Regions from separate parts of the Paenarthrobacter sp. NPDC057981 genome, predicted to be linked through region 1. Evidence: riboswitches for the same ligand, from Rfam matches in the RefSeq annotation. Region 1 holds a riboswitch; each other region holds the start of a gene.
What was found. A riboswitch is a leader RNA that binds a small molecule or an ion and turns the genes downstream of it on or off. The one in region 1 is predicted to bind S-adenosylmethionine.
Positions count from the first base shown of each region.

Region 2: it holds a riboswitch for S-adenosylmethionine, as region 1 does, so the genes downstream of both, ACFVSI_RS05845 (DUF1737 domain-containing protein) here and ACFVSI_RS10140 (aminotransferase class V-fold PLP-dependent enzyme) in region 1, are expected to answer to the same signal.
Region 3: it holds a riboswitch for S-adenosylmethionine, as region 1 does, so the genes downstream of both, ACFVSI_RS04915 (LLM class flavin-dependent oxidoreductase) here and ACFVSI_RS10140 (aminotransferase class V-fold PLP-dependent enzyme) in region 1, are expected to answer to the same signal.

Region 1 is NZ_JBHVQI010000008.1:99,681-104,239, forward strand. It holds gene ACFVSI_RS10130 (metal-dependent transcriptional regulator) at 1-584, opposite strand, end outside; gene ACFVSI_RS10135 (class I SAM-dependent methyltransferase) at 594-1,415, opposite strand; gene ACFVSI_RS10140 (aminotransferase class V-fold PLP-dependent enzyme) at 1,517-2,920, opposite strand; SAM riboswitch class IV at 2,952-3,065, opposite strand; gene hisN (histidinol-phosphatase) at 3,237-4,061, opposite strand; gene ACFVSI_RS10150 (ribosome small subunit-dependent GTPase A) at 4,116-4,559, opposite strand, start outside.
Region 2 is NZ_JBHVQI010000003.1:236,351-240,909, reverse strand. It holds gene ACFVSI_RS05865 (glutamate--cysteine ligase) at 1-746, shown strand, start outside; gene ACFVSI_RS05860 (hypothetical protein) at 743-1,345, opposite strand; gene ACFVSI_RS05855 (O-succinylhomoserine sulfhydrylase) at 1,356-2,564, opposite strand; gene ACFVSI_RS05850 (rhodanese-like domain-containing protein) at 2,567-2,977, opposite strand; gene ACFVSI_RS05845 (DUF1737 domain-containing protein) at 2,974-3,234, opposite strand; SAM riboswitch class IV at 3,248-3,361, opposite strand; gene ACFVSI_RS05840 (NtaA/DmoA family FMN-dependent monooxygenase) at 3,537-4,559, shown strand, end outside.
Region 3 is NZ_JBHVQI010000003.1:45,844-50,402, forward strand. It holds gene ACFVSI_RS04910 (NtaA/DmoA family FMN-dependent monooxygenase) at 1-1,017, opposite strand, end outside; gene ACFVSI_RS04915 (LLM class flavin-dependent oxidoreductase) at 1,050-2,141, opposite strand; SAM riboswitch class IV at 2,178-2,287, opposite strand; gene ACFVSI_RS04920 (LLM class flavin-dependent oxidoreductase) at 2,511-3,650, shown strand; gene ACFVSI_RS04925 (rhodanese-like domain-containing protein) at 3,686-4,072, shown strand; gene ACFVSI_RS04930 (MFS transporter) at 4,069-4,559, opposite strand, start outside.

The DNA of each region.
Region 1 (4,559 bases):
CCAAAGGGCTTGCGTCCCATGACCTCCACGGGAGCGTCCAGTGGAATATCCTCAGCAGCCAGATACCTCAGGAGATCCGGGTTGTCGTCGCTGATGCGGGTGATGCGGCCCGAGTGACCTTGGTCGAGCTCGTTCATGCGGTAGGCATGCGGCAGCTCCACGGTGCCGTCGGCCGAGGGGATCGGATCACCGTGCGGGTCGCGTTCGGGATGGCCGAGCTTCGCAGACATGCGTTCGATGAAGGTATCGGATACCGCATGCTCCAGCATTTCGGCCTCGTCATGGACTTCGTCCCAGCTGTAACCGAGTTCCTCCACCAGGTACGTTTCGATGAGGCGGTGCCTGCGGACCATGGAAAGGGCCAGGCGCATGCCCTCCGGGGTCAGTCGGATGGCACTGTAGGGTTGGTGGTCAACCAGGCCTTGGTCCTTGAGCTTGCGCACCATTTCGGACACTGACGAGTTGGCGACGCCAAGGCGCAGGGCGAGCTGCGAGGACGTGATCGGCTTGTCCTGCCACTCCGTATAGGAGTAAATGACCTTGACGTAGTCCTCGATCGAGGAGGAGGGCGTACTGGTCTTCACACTCCAAGCCTACCGTGGCAAGGCATCATGGACGTTATATGCCCGCCAGGTCTGTGTCAGGTAAGGCAGCTGCACCGTATCGCCGGGAGCGTGGCCGAGGTGCTCGTAAAGGTACCACTGCAAGTTGCCCATGACTTTGGCCCGTGTGGCTTCGTTGGCGCGCAGATAATAGCTCCGCGACTTGGTCAGCTCCATGATGTCTTCCGGTGACAACGGATCCTCCCACTCAGTGAGGTGGCGTTCCAACCCCTGGAATTCCGGGCCGATAACTGGCCGGAATCCCGGCTTGTGGACATCCCCGGCATGCATGATGCGCGAAAGTCGGTGGACCCAGGGAACCGAAGTGTCCAACTGGTTCCAGATCAGGCCCAAGACGCCGTGGGGGCGGAGGATTCGTGCGATTTCCGTGCTCGCTGTGAGAGGTTCGCACCAGTGCCAGGCCTGGGCAACGCTGACGACGTCGAATGCTGAGTCCGCCAGCCCTGTTGCCTCGGCCGTTCCCTCCGCTGCATGAACGTCGGGATAGGCATTGCGCAGTTGCTCCAACATGTCGGTGGAAGGATCGACGGCGGCAACCTCAAGTCCGCGTCCAGCCAAAAGGGCGGTGAACTTGCCCGTACCCGCGCCGAGATCTGCTGCGGTTGTGGACCCCTCGGGTACGAGCCAGTCCACGGAGTCCTGCGGATATCCGGGCCGCACACGGTCGTAGTGCTCGCCGCCGTCCTGGAAGCTCCGGCCTAGCTCGTGCCGACGCGAGGCATGGAGCTTTGGTCCACGGGGTCCGGCGGGGCCGGGTATGCCGGGAGCGCCTTCGGGTGTGCGCAGGGACACGCGGGACTCCTTCACGGGATAGCCAAAAGATACCCTACGAATTTACCCTCGGTCCGGGAATCGCGCTTGGTCAGCCGTGCCTACCGGCCGACCGTGACCCTTTAGTCGACAGTGCAGGGAGCTGCCCCTGCGGTTCCCGGGGTATTGGGCGCCCACTCGGGGTAACTGCGGTGGTCGTTGGCGGGAACCCAGCGCCCTTCGTCAACAACGTAGTCCCAGCCCAAGCCGTTGCGCTTGAGTTCCTGGATGCCGGCGAGCAACCTGGTGGCGTCCTCCAACCGGGAGCCGACTCCGAAGCTTGCCCGCAGGGATCCCGACGGCAGACCCAGGCGCTTGAGCAAAGGGTGCGCGCAGAAACGGCCATCGCGGAGGCCTACTCCGTGCTCGGCGGCCAGATACGCGGCGACCAGCCCTGCGTCGAATCCTTCGACGGAGAAGTTGACCACGCCGATGGTGTCCTCGGAGTCGCTGAAGATCCGGTGGACCGTTACGCCGTCGATGGCTTCCAGGCCCTCAACGAGGTAGCTGCGGATGCCGGCTTCGTGAGCGTGCCAGGCGTCCTCGTCCAAGCCAGCGAGGACCTGGGTGGCTCGGGCGAGCGTCGCAGCTCCGAGAACGTTGGGGGAGCCGCCTTCGTGCCGGGCCGGACCCGTGGCCCAGCTGACCGAATCCAGGCGGGCCTCACGGACAGCGCCGCCACCTGCCAGGTGCGGGACGCCGGCGTCGAGCCAGTCCGGGCGACCAACAACGACTCCTGCACCGAACGGCGCGTAGAGCTTATGTCCGGAGAACACGATGTAGTCCACGTCCGCCTCAGCGATGTTGACGCGGCGGTGTGGGGCCAACTGGGCAGCATCCACGACGATCCTCGCACCGTACTGGTGCGCCAGGGAGGCCAGCCGGGCAATCGGCAGGATCTCACCGGTGACGTTCGAGGCACCGGTTACTGCGAGCAGGCTGATACCGCCCTGGGCCAGTTCGGCTTCAATCTTGTCTACGGTGCCGGCCAGGGTGGACTCCGCAACGACGCTGCGGTGCGGGACTCCCTGCCAGGGCAGGAGGTTCGCGTGATGCTCAATGTCCAAGTACAGGACCTCGCCAGCGAACTGGCCATTGACGTGGGGCAGGCAGCCAGCCAACAGATTCAGCGAGTCCGTGGTGTTCCGGGTGAAGATCACGGAGTCATCGTCACGTCCACCGACGAACTCACGGACGATGTTCCGTGAGTTTTCGTAGACCGACGTGCTGATTTGCGAAGCGAATCCAGCCCCGCGGTGAACGCTCGCGTAGTAGGGCAGGACCTCGTTGAGGTAGGCGGAAACAATCGTCAGTGCCGGAGCCGACGCACCATAGTCAAGGTTGGCGTAGCGGACGTGGCCACCTTGGATCAAGGGAGCCTGCAGTTCCGCGCCGGTGACGGCGGCGAGCGGACGGGCTGCGGCAGCAGTGGGGGACTCGTCGATGAAGGAAGAAATGATGTTTGAGTTGAACGTGGCAGTGCTCATGGGACCTCACTCAAGAGGGACCCCCTCAGGGGATCCGCGCTTGCCGCATCCGTTCCGGACCGGCCGGGTCGTCACCCGGGGCACCCCACCGCGAATGGAGGGTTGCCGGCCAGCTAACCGGGGTTTAGCGCTGGCACTCGTGACCTGTAAAAAAGGCTAAGGCACGTCCGTGGAAGGGTCCAAAGCCTCGGAGTTTTGTTAAGCCGTTTGTTACGTGGGATTGAAAATCGTGGGTTCCTGCGAATAAAAAGCGGCGGCTGCCCCAAAACCGGGGCAACCGCCGTCGAATATTCGATACACGCAAAGGTGGCAGGAGTCAGGCCGGAGGCTGAAGGAGGTCGTCCAATCCGGGGTTGAGTCGCTTCAGGACTTCTGAATGCAGAATGGAGTTTGTGGCAAGGGCGTTGCCGCCGAACGGGCCGTCTTCCCCTTCAAGGGAGGTAAAGCGTCCCCCGGCCTCGGTGACGATGGGAACAAGAGCGGCCATGTCGTAAAGATTCAATTCGGGCTCGCAGGCGATGTCCACAGCTCCTTCGGCCACCATGCAATAGGACCAGAAGTCACCATAGGCGCGGGTGCGCCAGAGGTCCTCGGAGAGCCCCAGGAACTCGTCCAGGTTTCCACGTTCTTTCCAGCCGGAGAGGCTGGAGTAGGACATGGAGGCATCGGCGAGGCGGGAAACGTTGGAGACCTTCAGGCGGGTTGCCGATGCCAGGGACCGGCCCATGTAGGCGCCCATGTCCTTGGCTGCCCACCAGCGCTTGCCCAGGGCGGGAGCGCTGACCACGCCTACAACGGGTTCGCCTTCGTCCACCAGCGCAATCAGCGTTGCCCACACTGGAACACCCCGGACAAAGTTCTTTGTGCCATCGATGGGGTCGATGATCCAACGTCGCGAGCCGTGACCGCTGCTGCCGAATTCTTCGCCAAGGACCGCATCACGGGGACGCGAGCGCGACAACTGACCGCGGATGGCTTCCTCAGCGGCCTTGTCCGCATCGGTGACAGGTGTGAGGTCGGGCTTGGTTTCGATCTGCAGGTCCAGGGCCTTGAAGCGATCCATGGTCTGGGCGTCGACGGAATCGGCCAGGACGTGGGCAAGGCGCAGGTCGTCGTTGTAGGTGGAAGCGGGTTGGGTCATGCCACCAAACTATCCTGAAACGCGCGCGGCGGTGGGGAGGTCAGGGCATGACTGTCAGTTAACTGTGCCCAGTTCCTTGGCTTCCTTGGCTTCCAGGCGGGGATCCGCGCCCAGGAGGCGTCGCAGGGACGCAAGGCGTGCCACACCGGATGGTCCCGCATGGCCATCGTTGACCCACGCATCCAATCCGCAGTTCACAGCGGTAGCGTCATGCTTGCAGCCGCGGTCGCACGTCTCTGTTCCAGGCTCGAGATCCGGGAAGGAGTGCAATATCCGGTCAGGATCCACGTGGGCCAGGCCGAACGAACGGATGCCCGGGGTGTCAATGATCCAACTTCCGGACGGTGCATCGGCCAATTTGAGGGCCAAGGCTGACGAGGACGTGTGCCGGCCCCGGCCGGTCACTGCGTTCACGCCGCCGGTGGCACGTTCAGCTCCGGTCAGGGCGTTGACCATGGTGGACTTACCCACGCCGGAGTGGCCCAGCATGACGGTGAC
Region 2 (4,559 bases), on a different contig from region 1:
CGCTCTCCGCGAATTCCCCCTACTGGCGTGGACTTCCCACGGGTTTCGACAGTTACCGCACCCAGGCATGGAATCGGTGGCCGACGTCCGGCCCGTCGTCACTTTTCGGCTCGCTGACGGCCTATCGCCGCGTGGTGCAGCGCTTGCTGGACACCGGAGTGATCCTGGACGAGGGAATGGTCTACTTCGATGCCAGGATTTCCAGGAACCACCCAACAGTGGAGGTCCGGGTGGCCGACGTCTGCCTCCGGGCCGAGGACGCGGCGCTGATCGCGGTGCTGGTCCGGGCATTGGTGGAGACGGCGTCTCTGGAAATGCTCGACGGCGTTGACCCCACCCCGGTGCCGACCGCACTGCTGCGGATGGCCGGTTGGCGCGCCAGTAATTCAGGGTTGCGCGGAGACCTCCTGGACTTCGGCGATTTCCGACCACAGCCTGCGGCGGACGTGGTGTGGGCTTTGGTGGATTACCTAAGCCCTGTCTTGGATGACCAAGGTGAATTGACGCTCGTCAAGTCCGGTATTGCGGAGATTTTGGAGCGCGGCAACGGAGCACTCGAGCAGCGGGATGCTGCGGCACGATACAGCGGGAGGCACCGCGACGGGGCCACCCCGCCCGGGAGTCCTCCTGACGAAGAATCGCTTGCGGCCGTCGTCGCGCATGCTGCGAAAGTGACTGTTCGTGGCAGCGCGCAGCCCGGGCCCAGGGACCCCTCACCCATGATGACAAGGGTGCGGCGGCCCTAGTCTTCCTTCTGTTCAGCGTCGGCAGGGGCTTCAGCCCAGGTCATCAGATATGCGCCCAAGGCCCCTTCAGTGAGATAGAAGACCAGGGGCGGAATGTCTTTGGCCGTGGCAAGGACCGCTCCGGAAACAGCGGCCACCCCGGCTGCCGTGATGCCCACCCATCGTTTGGCGGGGGACTTCAGGAGGCTGCCTCCCAGTGCCGCCAGACCCGCCACGTGCAGCCAGGAGTAACCGAGGAACGGTGCGTTGGATCCCCGGAATGAAGCGAAACGCTCAAGGTCCGACGCCCGGCGGCTCAGGCTGTAGATGAAAAGCGGTGCCCCTGCGAGCAAGGCCGTAGCAGCCGTGGAGGCCCACGTTTTGGAGGCACCGGGACATTGCGCACCGGCAAAGGCCGCGAAGCCGAGTGGCACCGCGGCCGTTCCCGCAGCGGCCAAATGATGGCCGATGACCCATCCGCGCTCGCTGTTGATCAGCACGTCCAGGCGCTCAGCCGGTTCGCGCATGAGGTACACGCGCGAACCTGGCGAAATGCCGGCCAACCACACCACCGAACCCGCAACGATGACAGCCCCCGCCCGGCGGTATGGATGCCTCATGCCAGCAAGGTTAGACCTGTTTGAGGGCCTTCTCCAGATCCAGGATGAGGTCGTCCACGTCCTCGAGGCCCACAGACAAACGGACCACGCCGTCGGACAATCCGATGGCCGCACGACCCTCCGGACCCATGGCCCGGTGCGTGGTGGTGGCCGGGTGGGTGATGAGGGATTTGGAGTCGCCCAGGTTGTTGGAGATGTCGATGACGCGCAGGCCATCGAGCAGTGCGAACGCGGATTCCTTGGCAGTACGGCCGCCGGACGGCGAGAGCTCGAAGGTCAGCACGGTCCCGCCGGCCTTCATCTGCTTGGTGGCCAGCTCATACTGGGGGTGTGACTTCAGCAGCGGGTACTTGACCCAGCTGATGGCAGGCTGCTGTTCGAGCCATTCGGCGATCTTCAAGGCCGATGCCGAGCTGTGGTTCACGCGCAGCCCGATGGTCTCAAGGCCCTTGGTGAGCACCCAGGCGTTGAACGAGGACAGCGAGGGGCCGGTGTGGCGCATGAGCTGCTTGACCGGGCCGTCGATGAATTCCTTGGTGCCCAGGATGGCGCCACCCATGACGCGTCCCTGGCCATCGATGTGCTTGGTGCCCGAGTAGACAATGACGTCGGCGCCCAGGTCACCGCAGCGCTGCAGCAGGGGAGTGGCAAAGACATTGTCGACGACGACGGTCGCCCCGGCGGCATGCGCCAGTTCGCTGACGGCCGCGATGTCGACGATCTCCTGCATCGGGTTGGACGGGGATTCGAAGAAGACGGCGGTGGTCGGCTCGGAGAGGGCCTCGCGCCACTGCTCCAGGTCCGGTCCGTCGACAAAGACGGTCTCCACGCCCCAGCGCGGCAGGATTTCGTTAAGGATCACGAAGCACGAACCAAAGAGGGAACGGGCGGCAACCACGCGGTCGCCGGCAGCCAGCAGGGCACCCAAGGCGGTGAACACAGCGGACATGCCGGACGCCGTCGCAAAGCATGCCTCGGTTCCTTCAAGCAGACGGAGGCGCTCCTGGAAGGTGGCCACGCTCGGGTTGCCGTAGCGGGAGTAGACGAAGCGTTCGTCCTCGCCGGTGAAGGCGCGCTCCGCAGCGGCAGCGGATTCGTACACGAAGCCGGAGTTGAGGAAAACCGGTTCGGCGGTCTCCTGGAAGTTGGTACGGTCAAGTCCACCGCGGACGGCCTGGGTGTCAGGGCTCCAGCCGGCGGCGTCAGGATTGAATGTCACTTTTAGTCGTTCCCCAAGTTGGTAGGCAGGCCGCGGTTCTTCCAGCCGTTTACAGTACGTTCGCCATAACGGTCCGGCTCACCCTCAAAGCCTTCCAGCACGTTGTAGGCGGTGAATCCGGCCTGCGTGGCGGCGATGGCGGCGGCGATTGAGCGCTGGCCCGAGCGGCAGAGGAACACCAGCTCCACGCCGTCGGCTTCGGGAGCCTGCTGCTGCAGCTCCTCGATGAAACGGGAGTTCGGGATGCCACCGGCGAGGTTCCACTGGATGAACAGGGGATCGTTCTCGGTGGCCTTGGTGTCGGGGATGCCGATGTGGGCCCATTCACCCTCAGTACGGACGTCCACCAGGATGGCGCCTTGTTCAAGTTTGGCCCACGCGTCGTGCGGGGTCAGGTCACCTGCGTAGCTCATGCGTGGCCCTCGAATGCTTCTTCGTAGTTCTCCAACTCGTCCACGGCGCTCGCCACTGCGGCGTCGGAACTGGCGACGGCGGCAGGCAGGATCACGGCCTGGGCGACAATCACGTCGGTGCCGTTGAAGGTGGCTGCTGGATTGCCGTGCAGGACGTAGCCCTCTGCTAGGGCATTGCTGATGCGCTCGCAGAATTCACGGGTGTCGGGACCAGTGATCAGGCGATAAGCGAGTTTTTCTTCAGTGGGTTCAGGCATTCGTGGTGCTCCTCAGTCACGCTTGCAGTTCGAAGTGTCGAATACGCCGAGTAGTCACCTGAGGCACCCCGCCGCGGGAGAGGGTTGCCGACCAGCAAGTCAGGGCTTAACGCTGGTGCTCATTACTCAAGAAAAACGTAACATCCAAGGCGCCGTCGCCGCATTTGGGGACAGCGCCGCCGTCGTCATGTTGCGTAATCGGTCCCTGGGCGGGCCGCTGCAGACAGGCCCCAAATGTGACCTCCCGGGAGCATAATTGACGCAGTACGACCCCCTGTAACTTCGTGTGAAATCAGGTCGCGGTGAGCGGACAGAGCAGTTCTACACTCAAGCCCATGCTTCATTTTGGATGGTTCGTGGGCCACGGATTCGGGGTGCAGGGTTGGGGGACTCCTGGCTACAGCTTGGGCTATGACTGGAAGAAACCCGCCCTCTACCAGGAGGCTGTCCGGGCCTTTGAGCGATCCGGGCTGGACCTGTTCATCATCGAGGATTCCCTGACGGTGCCCGACACCTACGGTGGCACAGCCGAGGTTTCCCTGGCCCATGCCTCCTTTGCTCCAAAGCACGATCCCCTGGCATTGGTGCCCTACTTGCTCTCCGCCACCGAACACCTCGGGATTGTGCCGACCGTCAGCGCTTCCTTTTACCCGCCCTTCACCGCGGCCCGGCTGCTGGCAACGTTGCAGCATTTTTCGGAGGGGCAGCTCGGCTGGAACGTAGTCACGTCCGGCAGCGACCTCGCGGCACAGAACTACGGCCTGGACCAGCAGATCGAACACGACCTCCGGTATGAGAAGGCGGAGGAATTCGTCGACGTCGTCAGGCGGCTGTGGCGGAGTTGGGAACCTGGCGCCGTGCTCGAGGACGTGGAAGCCGGCGTCTTTGCCGACCACGGCAAAGTGCACCCCATCAACCATCAAGGAGAGTTCTTCAAAGTCCGGGGTCCGTTGAACACAGCGCCTTTGCCCGAGGAACCTGTCCTGGTTCAGGCTGGTGCTTCGCCACGAGGCAAGGCGTTCGCCGGCGGCCACGCGGATGTTGCCATTGCCTTGGCCCGCGGGGTTGACGGTATGAAGTCCTACCGCGATTCCATCCGCGCCGAGGCCGCGAAGGCCGGGAGGAACCCCGACGACGTGAAGGTACTTTTTGTGCTGAAGCCCACCGTGGTGGGTTCCACTGCGGAGGCAGAGGAGCTGCGGGCCCAGCGTCGGGAGCTGACCCAGCGCGACATAGACAGCCAGCTAAACTCCATCTCCTACCTCTCAGTGATCGACTTCAAGCAGTTCGACCTGGATCAGCCCCTCCCCGAGCTCAGCACCAAC
Region 3 (4,559 bases), on a different contig from region 1:
GGGATTGGTGACGTCGACCACGGGGTCAACATCCGGGAGCGGCCCGTCCGGGTCATACTCGGTGAGGGTCCGGCCCCAGAACTGCTCAAGGTAGGCGATCGCGGTTTCCGGGCCGACCTGCTGCGAACGGACCCACTGGTGCTTTTCCTCGGCCTCGGCAGCTGTGGCACCCAGGATGAACTCCTGGCCGGGGAAGATCTTCACGTCATCGGCCGGGCGACCTGCTTTGAGGGTCCTGGCCACGATGTCTTCGCGGAACTTCTTCGCGTCCTCCAGCTCGGGGTGGGCGGAGAAGATGACGTCGGCGTTCCGGACCGCGAAGTCGCGGCCATCCGGAGAATCGCCTGCCTGGAACAAGACGGGGTGGTGTTGGCTGGAACGCGGAAGGCGGCCAGTGATCTCGACGTCGAAGCTCTGGTCCTTGCGCTGTACCGGGGTGATGCTGTCCTCTCGGAGCCAGCGGGGCTCGTTCCGGGACCCGGCGATTGCGCCGTCAGCCCAGGAATCCCAAATGGCCTTTGCCGTCTGGACGAACGCTTCGGCCCGGACGTAGCGGTCCTCGTGCTTGAGGAACCCGCCGCGCCTGAAGTTGGCTCCGGTCCATGCGTTGTCCGTCGTGACGATGTTCCACGCGGCCCGGCCGCCCGACAACAGGTCCAGGCTGGCGAGGCGGTGGGCAAGGTCCGCGGGGTCGTTGTAGGTGGTGTTCTGGGTAGCCACCAGGCCGATATTGGTGGTGATGGCGGCGAGCGCGGCCAACGCCGTCTGCGCGTCAGGGCGGCCGGCGACGTCGAGATCGTGGATCTTCCCCAGGTGTTCGCGGAGGCGGAGGCCCTCGCCAAGGAAAAACGCGGTGAACAGGCCACGTTCGGCGGTCTGGGCCACGCGGCGGAAGGATTCGAAATCGGTCTGCGAGCCACTGGCTTCGTCTTTCCAGACCGTGGTGTGGTTGACGCCCTGGAAGAAGACTCCGAACTGGATCTGCCCGTTGCCTGCAATGCGGTGGTGATTGGTCATCTGATGCTCTCTCTGGCTTCTTGGCGGGCGTTTCAGGCCGCGGCGTAGCGGTTGACTGGGCGTGGAAGGTGGAGGGTCTCGCGCAGCGTGGTGCCCGGCGTTGGGGGCGTCACAAGCCCTGACTCGTGCAGTCCAGGCAACACCTTGTACGCCAGTTCCGGCAGATCGATGTCGAGGACGGCCGGCCTCAGGCGAACGCCGTCCGTGGCTGCGAAGAGGGCGGTGAGGAGTTCCACGAGCCCCCGGGCATCTCCCACGTAGCGTGCGCCGCCCACCCATTGCTCGTGGGCATCCAACTCGGCCAGCCGCTCGGCGGCCCTTTGCCCGCGGGCGTCCAGCACGACGTCGAGCTCGACCAACGTCCGCTGCGCCCCTGAGGCTGTTGCCGCCTGGGCTGCCTGCGCGAGCTCGTCGGAGGAGTCCGCGGAGACCAAGGCTACGTCGGCTTCGACGGCGGGAATCAGTTCCGTGGGGGCGAACACCACCAGCTGGCCCTGAAGCGGGCGCGGGATGATGGACGGACCCTTTACGGAGAACCGCTCCCCTTCGAAGTTGGCGTAGTGCAGTTTGTCGCGGTCCAGGTAGCGGCCTGTGGCAACGTCGCGGATGACGGCGTCGTCCTCCCAGGAGTCCCAGAGCCTGCGGTTGGCCTGGACCACGTCCGCTGCCTCGCTTGCTGTTTCTTCCCGGGACAGCGGCGCGCGACCCACGGAACGGGCCTCCTCCACGAAATTGTCCGCATTTACCAACCAGCCGGCGCGTCCCTGGGAAGAGTAGTCCAGGCTGGCGAGCTGGGTGGCGACGTGGAACGGCTCGGTGAAGAGCGTTCCCACTTCCGGAACCAGCCCCAGGGAGCGGGTGATCGGTGCGGCGAAAGCTGCGCGTTGGACGGCGTCGATACGGGTAGGAACCCCGGAGGTGCCGTCATCCACCACACGGCTGTCCTTGAACGTTGCCAGATGGAAACCCGCGATGTCTGCTGCCTGGACAGTCTCACGGATCCGCTGGCCCCCCAACAGTGCCTGCGGATCATGGAGGGCCTTTCGCCACGCAGCCGGGTGGGCTCCATCGCCGTCGAGCTCCAAAGCAACAACACGCGAACGGAAATCAGGTTTGGAAGGCATGTTTCTCTCTTTCACAGGCCGCAGCGCGGCCGGGTTGACATTCACTTGCCGCAGTCGCGGCCAGGTCTGTTTCCGGAGCACCCCGCCACTTAATGCCTGAGGGTTGCCGCAGCGCGAGCCGGTCCTTGGCGCGCTGACTCTTGACCTGGAATTGAATCTAGGAGCAGCTCCAAGGAATGTACAAACGCCCCTGACTTGAAGCGTCAACGCGGGAAACAGCGCGTCAAGCGGCTGCCAAGTTCGTCATTTTTCGGTGGATCTGCGGGCCCGTATGACCTTCCATTGCGCCGGGTTGAGCCGCGTTGAGTCCAGTTGAGCCGGGTGACAAACGGGCTTTGGTGCGCCCCTTCCGCTCCGTAGTGTCGTGACATGCCGAAGCCTTCCGTTATCCCCTTGTCAGTTCTTGACCTCAGCCCGGTGTCAGCCAACCAGAGCTCCGGCGACGCCCTGCGCAGCACCGTTGCCCTGTCCGTCGCAGCCGAAGCCGCGGGATACTCCCGCTACTGGCTGGCCGAGCACCACCTCAATGACGGCGTCGCCGGTTCCGCGCCGCATGTGCTGGCCGGGCTCGTGGCTGCGGCAACAAAGACGATCAGGGTAGGTACGGCGGCCACGCTTTTGGGCAACTACCGGCCGTTGCAGATCGCGGAGAGCATCGGGACCCTGGCGTCGGTGTTCCCGGACCGCCTGGACCTGGGTTTTGGCCGTTCCGGCCCGCCCAAGTCTCCGAGCGAACCGGCGCCGGGCCAGCCGGCTCCCGCTGCGGACCAGTCGGCGGAGCGCGTAGTGGACGGTCTCGTCGTCCCCGCCGCCCGCCCAATTTTCGGCGCAGTCCTTCCCCGCAAGTTCCGCCTGCAAAGCGAACTCCTGGGTCGGTTCCCGGGCGACACAGACAACTTCGAGAACGACGTCCAGGACATCATCGGCTTCTTCACCGGGGAATACCGCACCAAACACGGTGAGGAAGTCACGGCCACTCCCGCCCTGGGCCAGTCTCCGCAGTTCTGGATCCACGGGTCCACGGCCGGCCCCAGTGCCAGGCTCGCGGGCAAGCTGGGCCTGCCGTTCGGAGCCAACTACCACGTAGCTCCAGCGACAGTGCTGGACTCGATCGCCGAATACCGTGCCCACTTCAAGCCCTCGGAAACGCTGCAGGAACCGCATGTCATCGTCTCGGCAGATGTCTTGGTTGCGCCCGACGAATTCAGCGCCCGCCGCATCGGCCGTGGATACGCCCAGTGGGTCCACGGCATCCGCAGCGGACAGGGTGCCATCCCTTACCCCTCACCGGACGACGCCGCTGAGTTCACCTTGGACGCCGAAGCAGCCGAGCTGATCAAGGACCGCCTTGACACCCGGTTCGTCGGCGACCCCGGGCAGGTCACCAAAAGCTTGCGCACCCTCCAACGTGCCACCGGAGCCCAGGAACTGCTCATCACCACCATTGCCCACGACCCCGCCGACCGCGAGAACTCCTACCAGTTGCTCGCCGAAGCTTGGGGACTCTAGACCTTGCCAATCACCCAACTACTAAAGGAGCAGCAATGACCACCGAAATCCAGGAAGATACCCAGCTCATCACCGCAGAGGAAGCGGCCGCCCTGATTCAGGACGGCGTCCTGCTGATCGATGTCCGCAGCGAAGGCGGGCGTGCCAGCACCGGCGCAGTTCCCGGCGCGGTGGTGGTGAACCGCGAACACGTGGAAGAGGACTTCGCTCCCGAATCTGCGCACCGCCTCCCCTACGTCACCGGCACCGACCAGAAGATCGTGGTGTTCTGCGGTTCGGTCAACGGCTCGCGTCCTGTTGCCGAGAAACTGAAAGTCCTCGGCTACGCCAACGCCGTCCACGTCGACGGCGGCTTCCCGGCACTTCGCGACGCCGGCGTCCCCACCACCGGACCTACTGCCCCGCCGGCTGAATCCGCCTAGGCGTCCACGGGCTTGGTAACGTCCGCACGGCTGGTTCCTCCCGCCGTCGTACTTCCGGAATCCCGGCCCGGCGCCAGCGGTTCCGTTGCCGTCGTCGTGCTTTCCTCTATGGAAGGCACGACGGCGGCACTTCCGTTTTCGGGCCTGGCCGCCTTTGTGGTGGCCGCCTTGGTGGGGCGCGCCTCGCGGAGCCAATCGAGGATGCCGGCCACGACTGCGACGCCCAGCAGGATGCAGCACAGGAGGATGCCCTGGTGGAAGGCTTCTTTCGCGGCTCCGCCGGTGACGGCTCCGTGCGCTTGCAGGAACATGCCCGCCGCGGCGGCTGAACAGAGCGCGGCGGCGAAGCGCTGGCTGAGCTGGTAGAAACCGGCTGCGACACCGGCAGCTCCGAGCGGTGCGTGACCCAGCGTCAGGGTCTGGTTGGGTGCCACGACCAGGCCGGTCGCGATCCCTTGGAGGAGCCCGACGACGGCGACCGCCAGTG